Regions from separate parts of the Roseburia sp. OM03-7AC genome, predicted to be linked through region 1. Evidence: riboswitches for the same ligand, from Rfam matches in the RefSeq annotation. Region 1 holds a riboswitch; the other holds the start of a gene.
What was found. Region 1 has a riboswitch for ZMP and ZTP ahead of DXB39_RS00880 (IMP cyclohydrolase). Riboswitches for the same ligand answer to the same signal wherever they lie in the genome.

Region 1 (8,073 bases):
CAAAGGATGTCAATTCAATTACAGCCTCTTTCGTAAGCTCTTTATTTTCACATGAACATACATCGGTTAAATCTAATATCACGTTTGTCTCCTTTTCACACCTAAACAATTATACATAGCACTATAGCTTTTGTCAACAATATTTTTCCTTTTTTAGCCTACCAAAGCTACGGTTTCTCTTGCGATTGCAAGTTCCTCGTTGGTCGGGATAATGCATACGGTTACTTTGGAATCCGGAGTAGAAATAATCTTATCCTCTCCACGAACCATATTTGCTTCCTTATCCATGGTAATTCCAAGATATCCGAAGTATGCAAGAATCTTCTCACGGATGAAAGATGTATTCTCACCAATTCCTGCGGTAAATGCAATGGCATCTACTCCGTTCATTGCAGCCACATAAGCACCGATATATTTTGCTACACGGTAAGCAAATACTTCACATGCTGCAATTGCTCTTGGATTTCCTTCATGATAAGCAGCCTCGAGGTCACGGAAATCACTGGATACACCGGAAAGTCCCTCTACACCGGATTTCTTATTTAATACATCCATAATTCCGTCGATGTCAAGGTTTTCTTTCTTTGCAATGAATTCCATGATTGCCGGGTCAATGTCACCGGAACGTGTTCCCATTACAAGTCCCTCTAATGGAGTAAGTCCCATAGAGGTATCTACACATTTACCATCTAATACAGCACTGATGGATGCTCCATTTCCAAGGTGGGCAACAATCAGTCTGGAATTGTTATAATCAAGATTTAAGAACTCAGCCAGACGTTTGGATACGAAGCTGTGGCTTGTTCCGTGGAAACCGTAACGTCTTACCTTGTATTTCTCATAATATTCATATGGCAGACCATAAAGATAAGCCTTCTGCGGCATGGTCTGATGGAAAGCGGTATCAAACACACCTACCATTGGTACACCAGGCATAAGTTCCTGACATACACGAATACCAATTAAGTTTGCAGGGTTATGAAGTGGTGCAAGCTCATTACACTCTTCCACTTTTGCTAATACCTCTTCATTTAATACAACAGACTGGGCAAATTTCTCACCACCATGTACGACACGATGTCCTACTGCATCAATTTCAGAAAGACTCTTTACCGCACCTGTCTTTGGGTTTACCAGTGCATCCAGTACCATCTGGATACCTTCTTTATGGGTCGGCATTGGTGCTTCTGTTATCTCTTTATCATGGCCAGCAAGCTGGTATACTAATCTTCCATCAATTCCGATTCTTTCACAAAGTCCTTTAGCCAGTACAGCTTCTGTATCTGAATTAATAAGCTGATACTTCAAAGAAGAACTTCCACAGTTAATAACTAATACGTTCATCTGTTTTCTCCTCACTGCTATTTTTTTACGGTTCATTGTTACAAATCCGCATATGTATGTTTAGTATACGCCTATTTTAAATGGTGTTCAAGTACAGTGTCTGAAAAAATGCAAAGAAAAATATTTTTTCGAAATTCTTCTTATGAATGCTTTCCATAAGTAATTTGCCAAAAATATGGGAATAATGCTATGATAGAACTATATTATTTGTAACTTTGGAGGACTTATGCGCATCATAGGAATCATTGCAGAATACAATCCGTTTCATAACGGTCATGCTTACCAGATAGAAAAAATCCGTTCCCTGACCCAGGCTGACTTCGTTATCGCAGCCATGAGTGCAAATTTCGTCCAGCGGGGAGAACCGGCTCTTATTGACAAATATGCACGAACAGAAATGGCTTTAAGCTGCGGTGCTGACCTGGTAATTGAGCTGCCAGCCCTCTGGGCAACTGCTTCTGCCGAACTTTTTGCTTCTGCAGGTGTTGCACTCATGCGTAAATGTGGCTGTGTAGACACCCTCTGCTTTGGTGCAGAAACAGACAAGCTTTCTTTATTAAAAGAAGTTGCTTCCCTGCTCGTATCCGAACCAGAGGACTACAAAGAAGTTCTCTCTTCCTGTCTCAAAAAAGGAATGTCCTATCCTGCCGCAAGAAGTCAGGCGGTATGCAGCTATTTAAAAGAAGCCAACCAGCAAATCCCGGCAGATGAACTTGCCTGCCTTTTAAATGAGCCAAATAATATTCTTGCTATTGAATATTTAAAAGCGATTCAGGCTCAGAATGCCGCCATCACCCCTTATCTGATTCAGCGGACCGGAGACAGCTATCACGAAGCGGCACTTAACAGCAGTCTTTCCTCTGCCACTGCCATAAGAAAAGAGCTTCTTTCAAACAGCTGGAATGACATCACTGCATTAAATCCATATCTGCCGGAAGCTGCTTATTCTATTTTAAAAGAATATCTTAATCTTTATCCGCCGGTTTCTGCCAATGATTTTTCTGCTCCGCTCTCTTACCTTCTGTTACAGCAGAGTGAAGCACAACTGGCTTCCTATGGTGATTCCACTGAAGCAATTGCCCGCCGGATAAAAAATATGCAAAAACAGTTTCATTCCTTTGAGCAGTTCTGCCAGTTACTGAAAACAAAGGATATGACTTATACCAGAATCAGCCGGATTTTCACGCACCTTCTGCTTCAGATTACATCTGAAGATTATCGTTTGGGAAAATCTTTAGATTATATTCCTTATCTTCGTATCTTAGGATTCCGTAAAGACGCCTCCCGGCTCCTCACGATTTTAAGCAATTATGCGGATGTTCCGATGATTTCTAAGAGTGCCAACGCAGCCTCTATGCTATCTTCTGATGCTGCACGCCTTTTTGATCTGGATGTCTTTGCCGGAGAATTATATGAAAACATCCTGTCCGGAAAAACCGGGCAGGATGCCAGAAGCGAGTTTGTACGCAATATTGTAAGGGTGTGAATTTGCCGTGCCGTCTGATTCCACCATTTGGTTGGTGGAAAAATCAAAAGAGCGTTTGATAAGAACTAAGATTTTGATTGTAAAAGGACATCTTAGTTCTTTGGCAGTAAAATTTCAGCAGTTCTTAGCAGTTTGTTTTTCTTGAATGTAAACTGTCTTTCCGTTGCTTTGACCGGATGTCTGCACTGTCCGTCGGGTACGGATGCTCTATAAAGCCTGCAAGGGGCACTGGGAATTTCGGATAATACATCACATTATCTGGCAACCGGCGCAAATTCACATCTATGTTCAAATGCGCCTCGCTGGCACATCCCTGTGCCAGCGTTGCCTGTTGCCAGACGAAATTCCCAGTGCCCCTAACAGCCTTTATTATGCATCCGTACTTCGACGAACCGTACAGACATCTTGTCAAACATTGGAAAGACTGTTTTTATCTCAAAAAGAAAAACAAACTGCTTAGTAACTGCGGAATTTTATAGCAGGAACTAAATGTCCTTTCACAAAACAAAATCTTATCTTTCAAATCCTATCTGATTTTCCAGCTCTTAGTGGTGGAACAGACGGATTCCGGTAAAGCTCATTACCATACCATATTTGTTACAGGTTTCGATTACATGGTCATCACGGATAGATCCGCCCGGCTGTGCTACATACTGCACGCCACTTCTGTGGGCGCGCTCGATGTTATCTCCAAATGGGAAGAACGCATCAGAGCCAAGAGATACTCCGGTATTCTTATCTAACCATGCACGTTTTTCTTCTGCCGTAAATACAGCAGGTCTGGTCTTAAATATCTTCTCCCATTCGCCATCTGCAAGTACGTCCATATAATCCTCGCCAATGTAAAGGTCGATTGCATTATCACGGTCAGCTCTGCGGATTTTATCTAAAAATGGCAGATTCAGTACCTGTGGAGACTGGCGTAACCACCAGTTATCTGCTTTGGAGCCTGCTAATCTGGTACAGTGGATACGGGACTGCTGTCCGGCACCAATACCGATTGCCTGTCCGTCTTTTACATAACATACGGAGTTAGACTGTGTATATTTTAAAGTAATCATGGAAATTGCCAGATCTCTCTTTGCTGATTCCGGTAGCTCTTTGTTTTCTGTTACAATATTGTCAAAGAAATGCTCGTCAATATTTAACTCATTTCTTCCCTGCTCAAAGGTAACGCCAAATACCTGTTTCCGCTCGATTGGGTCCGGAATATAGTCAGGATCAATTTCAATGACATTGTAATTGCCATTTTTCTTTGCTTTTAAAATTTCTAATGCGTCATCATCATAGCCCGGTGCAATGACTCCATCAGATACTTCTCTTTTAATTAAAAGTGCGGTTGCTTTATCACAGACATCAGAAAGAGAAATGAAATCTCCGAAAGAGGACATACGGTCAGCGCCTCTTGCTCTTGCATATGCATTGGCAATCGGTGTAAATTCTACATCCATGTCATCTACCCAGTAAATCTTACGCTCTACTTCAGAAAGTGGAAGTCCCACTGCTGCACCTGCCGGAGAAACATGTTTAAAAGAAGTGGCTGCCGGAAGTCCGGTTGCTTTCTTTAATTCTTTTACTAACTGCCAGCCATTGAATGCGTCTAAGAAGTTAATATAACCTGGTTTACCATTTAATACTTTGATTGGCAATTCGCCATTTTCCATGTAAATTCTGGATGGTTTCTGATTTGGGTTACAACCATATTTTAATTCTAATTCTTTCATTTTATTTTCCTCTCTCGCACGAATCTTATTCACAAAATCCTATTTGTTCTTGTTTACAATGCGGCTTTCATATTTTCCGGTTTCAATATCAATATATCTTACAAATAAGGATACCTTATTGTCTGCATTCAGGTTATTCCATACCAGCTCGGTAAATGCATCAATGTCATCTCCGATATCAACCAGTACCGGTTCGCCTTCAAAGCTTGGTAATGGATTGCCATCATTCATATAAGTATGAATGAAATGTCCTTCTCCTGCTACCGGATTCTCATAAGCAAATGTATAACGGTTGCAGGCATCCGGATTACCATTGTTGCTCTTTAAAATAGACATTGCATAATTGTATTTTCCATCTTCTACATGCATGATTCCGGAAATACGCGGTGTATAGTTAGGTGCGTCCGGCTCAAATTCTCTGGTTCTTAATGCCTGTTCGAAGGTCTGCTGTTTATCCATCAGTTCATAAATGGTATCTGTCTGGTCTCCATTGGTTACAATGGTCTTATTGCCCAGTACACGAACCGGTGCATAAATAATAAGACTTGGGTCACTTAATTTTGCAGGGTCAAATGCCTGGGTACGGATTCCTTCTCCATCCTCAACAAATACACGGTTACGGCTGTTCTCGCTTCTTCCCATGATAAAATAAGCAGTTACCGCATACTTTCCATTCTTCGACTTTCCAATTACAATTCCTCTTCCCGGATAAGTAGTGCTTCCAAGTTCTTCTGCTAATGAAGTCATCTTCATTTTTGTTCCTCCTTCTTACGCTCCATGTAATTTTTAAAGTTGCTGCAGCTTTCGTCAAAGTCTCTTTCTCTTTCGAATTTTTCCTGTGACTTTTCCTGTTTGCATGCATAAAAAATACCGACACGTATCCCGAGCTTAACTGCCCAGACGGTCGGCTTTCTCAGGTCATACTTCATGTGGTTATTCCCACGGTTCCGTCAGTCATATGACCTGAATTTAGTAAAACATATTCCAAAACACTTGTCAAGGAATTCTTCCTATAAGAACTCTCTCAGACGTTCTGCACGGTTCGCCCAGGTATCTTCCTTAAGTGCCCGTTCATAAGAATATTCTATGATTTCTTTCATTTTCTTCGGATGTCCCAGCATGGATAATACCTGTTCCGGCAATGCATCCAGATGCTCTAACTCATAAAATGCCAGATCTTTTCCATCGCAGAAACACTCCTTTAAATAAATGCTGCCATCTGTCAGGGATACTGCTTTATTTAACATGGCTGTAAAAATTCTGTCATGGGCTCCATCCTTAAACCACGGCATGGTATTCAATGCAATCTTGGTATTCCGGATGATTTTTACGCATTCGGCAGAATCAAGCTGCCTTCCGTTTAAAATAAGATTCTCCGGATGTTTTACCTTAAGATTCTCCCACCCTTTGCCAAAAACATGTACCCGTACTCCATTGTCTACCAATGTCCGCACCGTTTCTCCACGGAAATAAGTCCGGTTATACATATCCAAAAAAAGCATTCCTGCAAAGCATGCCATCAGCTCCCGCTCCGTTACTTCCGGAATCTCCCGGCGGACAAAATGCTCCATGGCAGAATCTAACGGCTCTGACGGATGCAGGCGGAGATAATTTAATATCTCATGATAGAAATCAATATATTCCTTCGTCTGGCTGGTAAAATGCTCTTCAATTGCCGGAAGATGCACATAGTTTGCGATAAAACCCACTTCATATTCCCGGTTCTCATATGGAATAAAGTCTGTAGAAATACGTTCTTCCTTATCCATCAGAAAATTCCCTGCCAATGGTAAAAAATGACAGGGAATCCCTTTATAAAACCGTTTCATATAAGAAATATGCTGACGGTCGATGCAGAACACAGTCAGATTCGGAATTGTCTCATCAAGCTGCTTATGATAATACAACGGATGGTCCACAAGAATACAATAGACCGGAATATTTCTGCTGGCAAAGACAGACTGAGACTCTGTCTCCAACAGGAACTCCTCTCCGCTTAATCCGATAAAGTTAAAGGTAATGACTGCGGTCTCGCCACTTTTTAAAAAGCGGCTTAATCGTTTTGTGTCAGCATATTCTGCCTGAATGTCAAAGAAGAAAATCTGATATCCCATCTTGCGAAATGACGCTGCCATCTCATGTGAAAAATAAGTTAATGTTTCTACGCCTCGTTCAAAAAACACAAGTTTACGGATATCACTCATTTTCTTTCTCCATTTCAAAAAATCCTAGTTCTTAAAGCTGTGAATTGGTGCAGGAATTCTTCCCCCACGGTTGATAAATGCATCACAGGAATACTGGTTTACCGGCATAATCGGTGCATAGCCGAATAATCCACCAAATTCTACAGTATCGCCTACTCCCTTTCCGATTACCGGAATCAGACGGGCTGCTGTAGTCTTCTGGTTAATCATTCCAAGTGCCATTTCATCTGCAATAATACCGGAAATGGTAGTTGCCTTGGTATCACCCGGAATTGCAATCATATCGAGACCTACGGAACATACACAGGTCATTGCTTCTAATTTCTCCAGTGTAATGGCATTTGCCTGTACTGCATTAATCATTCCCTGGTCTTCGCTGACCGGAATAAATGCACCACTTAAACCACCGACATAAGAAGATGCCATTACGCCGCCCTTCTTAACCTGGTCATTTAAAAGAGCAAGGGCTGCTGTCGTTCCCGGTGCACCTGCATATTCCAGACCAATTTCACAAAGAATATCTGCTACACTGTCTCCGATTGCAGGAGTTGGTGCCAGAGATAAATCTACAATACCAAATGGAATATTTAAAATTCTCGACGCTTCCTGTGCTACAAGCTGACCTACACGGGTTACTTTAAATGCAGTCTTCTTGATGGTCTCACATAATACTTCAAAGTTCTCTCCACGGACTTTTTCCAATGCAGTCTTTACAACACCCGGTCCGCTGACACCAACATTGATTACCGCATCTGCCTCTGTTACACCATGGAATGCGCCTGCCATAAACGGGTTGTCATCCGGTGCATTACAGAATACAACCAGTTTCATACAGTCTACAGAATCTCTGTCCTTAGACTGCTCTGCCACCTCTAAGAGAATCTCTCCCATTAATTTTACAGCATCCATGTTAATTCCGGTTTTTGTGGATGCAAGATTTACAGAACTGCAGACTCTTTCGGTACGGCAAAGTGCCATTGGAATAGAACGGATTAAAAGCTCATCTGCCTTTGTCATTCCCTTGGATACCAGTGCAGAATATCCACCAATCAGGTTTACTCCTACTGCTTTGGCTGCTGCATCCATAGTATCTGCGATGGTTGCAAAATCTTCCGGTGTCTTGCAGGCTGCCCCGCCAACCAGTGCAATTGGTGTAACGGAAATTCTTTTATTTACGATTGGGATTCCAAATTCCTGCTCAATCTGATTTCCTGCTGATACCAGATCCTTTGCCACTGTAGTAATTTTCTTATAAATGTTATCGTTTAACTTCTTTAAATCAGAATCAATACAATCCAAAAGACTGATTCCAATG
Region 2 (4,870 bases), on a different contig from region 1:
AAATATTCTGATTCGTCTGTCCGGTGAGTTTCCGGTGTGCTGCATCATCCATATGCTTAATGTCTAACATAAAGAGGTCTGTATATTTCATCAGCTCATCAAATTTACTTTTAAATGGTTCTTCCAAGGAAAATGGATTGCCAGAGGTATCGAGACAGGTATTTACCCCTTTTTCTTTTGCCAGCCGGAACAGTTCTGTTACGAAATCTATCTGTAAAAGAGCCTCTCCACCGCTTACGGTGATTCCGCCCTTTTCTTTCCAATATGTTTTATAGCGAAGTGCTTTTTTTAACACTTCTTCCGGTGTCATCAGCTCTCCGCCATCTTTTGCCCAGGTATCCGGGTTATGGCAGTACTGACATCTCATGTTACAGCCTTTCAAAAATACAATATATCTTACACCCGGTCCGTCTGCCGAACCAAAGCTTTCTACAGAATGGATGTGTCCTTTTATTTCACTCATATTGCCTCCTATACACAAAAATACTTACGGATGTTTAACAACCTGTGATAAAAATGTGCAGGCTTTTTTCATTAAGCCTGCACATTCTGCTTTACCTGAATCGCGGAAAATCGTATACTCCCCGCAGTTCGGTTACTGTCTTAAATTACATACGCTCATGACAGGTACGGGCAATAACATCAAGCTGCTGCTCTTTTGTCAGGTCGATGAACTTAACTGCATAGCCGGATACACGGATTGTGAAGTTTGCATACTCTTCTTTCTCCGGATGCTCCATTGCATCAATAAGCTTTTCTTTGCCAAATACATTAACATTCAGATGATGTGCACCCTGATCAAAGTATCCGTCCATTACATTTACAAGGTTATCGATTCTTTCCTGCTCGTTGTTTCCAAGTGCGCCAGGATTGATGGTCTGTGTATTGGAAATACCATCTAATGCCCACTCATATGGAAGCTTGGTCAGAGAGTTTAAGGAAGCTAAAAGTCCGTTCTGCTCTGCACCGTAAGATGGGTTAGCTCCCGGTGAAAGTGGTTCGCCGGCTTTACGTCCATCCGGCATAGCTCCGGTTGCTTTACCATATACCACGTTAGAAGTAATGGTAAGGATAGAAGTTGTAGGCTCAGAATCACGATAAGTATGATGTTTCTTTAATTTATCCATGAAAGTCTTAAGCAGCCATACTCCGATTTCATCTGCACGGTCATCATCATTTCCGTACTTCGGGAAGTCTCCTTCGATTTCGAAGTCTTTTGCAAGTCCGTTCTCATCACGTACGACTTTTACTTTTGCATATTTGATTGCAGAAAGAGAATCGATAACATGTGAAAATCCTGCAATACCGGTTGCAAAAGTTCTCTTTAAGTCGGTATCCATCAGAGAAAGCTCTGCTGCTTCATAGTAATATTTATCATGCATATACTGAATCAGGTTCAGTGTATTTACATAGATGTCTACTAACCAGTCCATCATCTTGTCATATTTTGCCATTACTTCATCATAGTCAAGATATTCAGCTGTAATTGGTGCGTAGTTTGGTCCTACCTGCTCGCCTGATTTTTCATCAACACCACCGTTGATTGCGTAAAGCAGACATTTTGCAAGGTTTGCACGAGCGCCGAAGAACTGCATCTCTTTACCTGTCTGTGTAGCAGATACACAGCAGCAGATTGCGTAATCATCGCCCCATACCGGTTTCATTGCATCATCGTTCTCATACTGGATTGAGCTTGTTTCAATCGAGATACGTGCTGCATAATCACGGAAGGTCTGTGGCAGTCTGGATGAATAGAATACAGTAAGATTTGGTTCCGGTGCCGGTCCCATATTCTCTAAAGTATGAAGGAAACGGAAGTCTGTCCTGGTTACCATGGAACGTCCGTCTACACCTGTTCCTGCTACATCAAGGGTTGCCCATACAGGGTCACCGGAGAATAACTGGTTATAAGAAGGAATACGTGCGAATTTAACCATACGAAGTTTCATTGTGAAATGGTCAATCAGCTCCTGAGCCTGCTGCTCGGTAAGAATTCCCTTATCCATATCTCTCTTAATATAAATATCAAGGAAAGTAGAAACACGTCCTACTGACATCGCTGCACCGTTCTGTGTCTTGATTGCTGCAAGGTATCCGAAGTATAACCACTGAACAGCCTCTTTTGCATTGGTTGCAGGTCTTGAAATATCATATCCGTAAATCTCAGCCAGTTTCTTCATGTCTTCCAGACATTTAATCTGCTCTGCAATTTCTTCTCTTAAACGGATGACATCATCTGTCATCTGTCCGCATCCGCAGTTGGCTTTGTCCTTCTTCTTCTCAGCGATTAAGTAATCCAGTCCGTATAATGCTACACGGCGGTAATCACCTACAATACGTCCACGACCGTAGGTATCCGGAAGACCTGTTAAAATCTTAGCATGACGAACCTTCATCATTTCCGGTGTATAAGCATCAAATACTGCTGTATTGTGTGTCTTATGATACTTGGTGAAAATTTCTTTTAATTTATCATTTACTTCATAACCGTAGGTCTCACATGCCTGAACAGCCATCTTGATTCCACCATATGGCATGAAAGCTCTCTTTAATGGTTTGTCAGTCTGAAGACCAACTACCTGCTCTAAATCTTTTAAGCTTTCATCAATATATCCCGGACCATAAGCTGTAATTCCGGTTACAACCTCTGTCTCCATATCAAGAACGCCGCCCTTAGCACGCTCTTCTTTCTGTAATTTCTGAAGTGCCCCCCATAGCTTGTTAGTTGCATCTGTCGGCTCAGCTAAAAAGCTCTCATCTCCATCATATGGAGTGTAGTTGTCCTGAATGAACTGACGAACATTGATTTCTTCTTTCCAGAGACGTCCTTCGAATCCATCCCACTCTTTCATTTCTATCATTGCGATATCCTCCTAAAAATATACTCAGCATGAACACTGAATGGTTACTAATTAGAATTAGTCTTGTTTAACTGTAGTTAGTATATACTGACTGTCATTTTTTTGTCAATACGTTTTGATGTTCAAAAAATCATACAAAACATCATGTAAATACAAGAAAACGAGCCAGTCCTCCAGGTTCATCGCCCAGACGGTCGGCTCGTTTTCGTTATACTTCATGTGGTTTTTCCACTTATCCGTCAGTCATATAACGGTTTTATCATAGACTATTTCTTTTCTGATTGCAATAGCTTATGAAAACTTTTTATCAACTATTTTTTCCGTTTTATCTGTTCTTTCCCTACAATACTTTGGAAAGGAAGTCGCAAAGACGCGGATTCTGTGGATTGGCGAAGAATTCTGCCGGTGTATTCTCTTCCTGAATCTGTCCTTCATTGATAAACATGACACGGCTTGCCACTTCTCTTGCAAATCCCATTTCGTGCGTTACCACTACCATAGTCATTCCGTCCTGTGCCAGTTCTTTCATAATTTCAAGAACTTCTCCTACCATTTCCGGATCCAGTGCGGAAGTCGGCTCGTCAAATAACATGACATCCGGATTCATTGCCAGTGCTCTTGCAATTGCAATACGCTGTTTCTGTCCACCGGAAAGCATTGCCGGATAGGTATCTGCTTTATCAGACAGTCCGACTCTCATCAAAAGCTCGTCCGCACGCTTAGAGGCCTCTTCCTTATTCATAAGTCCGGTCTGAACCGGTGCCAGCATGATATTTCCTTTTACGGTATAATTCGGGAACAGATTGAACTGCTGGAATACCATTCCAATCTTCTGACGCATCTTGTTGATGTCTACAGATTTATCCGTGATATCTGTTCCTTCAAAAGTAATCACACCGGAAGTCGGCTCCTCTAAAAGATTTAAGGAACGTAAGAATGTGGATTTACCACAACCGGATGGTCCGATGATGGCAACCACCTCTCCCTGGGCGATTTCTGTGGAGATACCATTTAATACATTTACATTTCCAAAGGATTTACACAAATCCTTTACTTCAATCAATACCTTCTTATCGCTCATTTGTTCTCAACCTCGTTTCCAGTTTATGTACACCAGCCGTTAAAATCATAACGATTATCAGGTAGATAATTGCAACACCGAACAATGGTAAGAACGGGTCATAGGTCTGGCTACGGATGATATCGCCACCCTTTGTCAGATCCGGGATTGCAATATATCCACTGATGGAAGTCTCTTTCAGTAAGGTAATAAACTCATTTGCCAGTGCCGGAAGTACATTCTTAAATGCCTGTGGCAGAATAATCAGACGCATGGTCTGCGAATAATTCAGTCCGAGGCTTCGTCCAGCTTCAAACTGTCCTTCGTCTACAGACATGATTCCGGAACGTACAATCTCTGCCACATAGGCAGCCGAATTCAAACCAAAAGCGATTACAGCCACTGCAATCTTATTATCGAGTGCAACCAGAATAATATAGTACATAATCAAAAGCTGTACCATCGTAGGGGTTCCACGCCATATGGTAAGATACACTTTACATATAAAATTCAAAACATTTAATCCACCATGTTTATCATGGGTGGAACGGATAATTGCGACTAAAAATCCAACCACAATACCCAGAAGTACTGCAAGCACTGCAATAAGCAGTGTATTGCCAAGGCCACGTAACAGATAAAGATATCTGTCTTTCTCTATAAAATCCTGTTGAAAGCTGCTTAAAAAATCGCTCAAGGTCTTTCCTCCTATACCGATTATTTATTTCTTACTACAATAACCTGGCTTGCTGTTGCATAAGTATCTGTAAAGTCAATGTTCTTAAGACGGTCTTCTGTTACAGTCATTCCTGCTGCACCAAAATCTGCTTTACCGGAAGATACTGCTGCGATGATTGCATCAAATTCCATATCTTCAATCTCTAAATCATAACCAAGCTTGTCACAGATTGCTTTTGCGATATCTGCATCGATACCAACTACGTTGTCA

Region 2: another riboswitch for ZMP and ZTP. It lies ahead of pflB (formate C-acetyltransferase); the one in region 1 lies ahead of DXB39_RS00880 (IMP cyclohydrolase).

What each region holds. Positions count from the first base shown of each region.
Region 1 is NZ_QTZJ01000001.1:171,968-180,040, reverse strand. It holds gene DXB39_RS00900 (YceD family protein) at 1-82, opposite strand, end outside; gene DXB39_RS00895 (acetate kinase) at 154-1,344, opposite strand; gene DXB39_RS00890 (nucleotidyltransferase) at 1,571-2,830, shown strand; gene DXB39_RS00885 (phosphoribosylaminoimidazolecarboxamide formyltransferase) at 3,376-4,554, opposite strand; gene DXB39_RS00880 (IMP cyclohydrolase) at 4,594-5,307, opposite strand; ZMP/ZTP riboswitch at 5,442-5,522, opposite strand; gene DXB39_RS00870 (glycosyltransferase family protein) at 5,565-6,758, opposite strand; gene DXB39_RS00865 (PFL family protein) at 6,783-8,073, opposite strand, start outside.
Region 2 is NZ_QTZJ01000005.1:65,201-70,070, forward strand. It holds gene pflA (pyruvate formate-lyase-activating protein) at 1-463, opposite strand, end outside; gene pflB (formate C-acetyltransferase) at 609-2,861, opposite strand; ZMP/ZTP riboswitch at 3,039-3,118, opposite strand; gene DXB39_RS10625 (amino acid ABC transporter ATP-binding protein) at 3,202-3,942, opposite strand; gene DXB39_RS10630 (amino acid ABC transporter permease) at 3,932-4,618, opposite strand; gene DXB39_RS10635 (transporter substrate-binding domain-containing protein) at 4,639-4,870, opposite strand, start outside.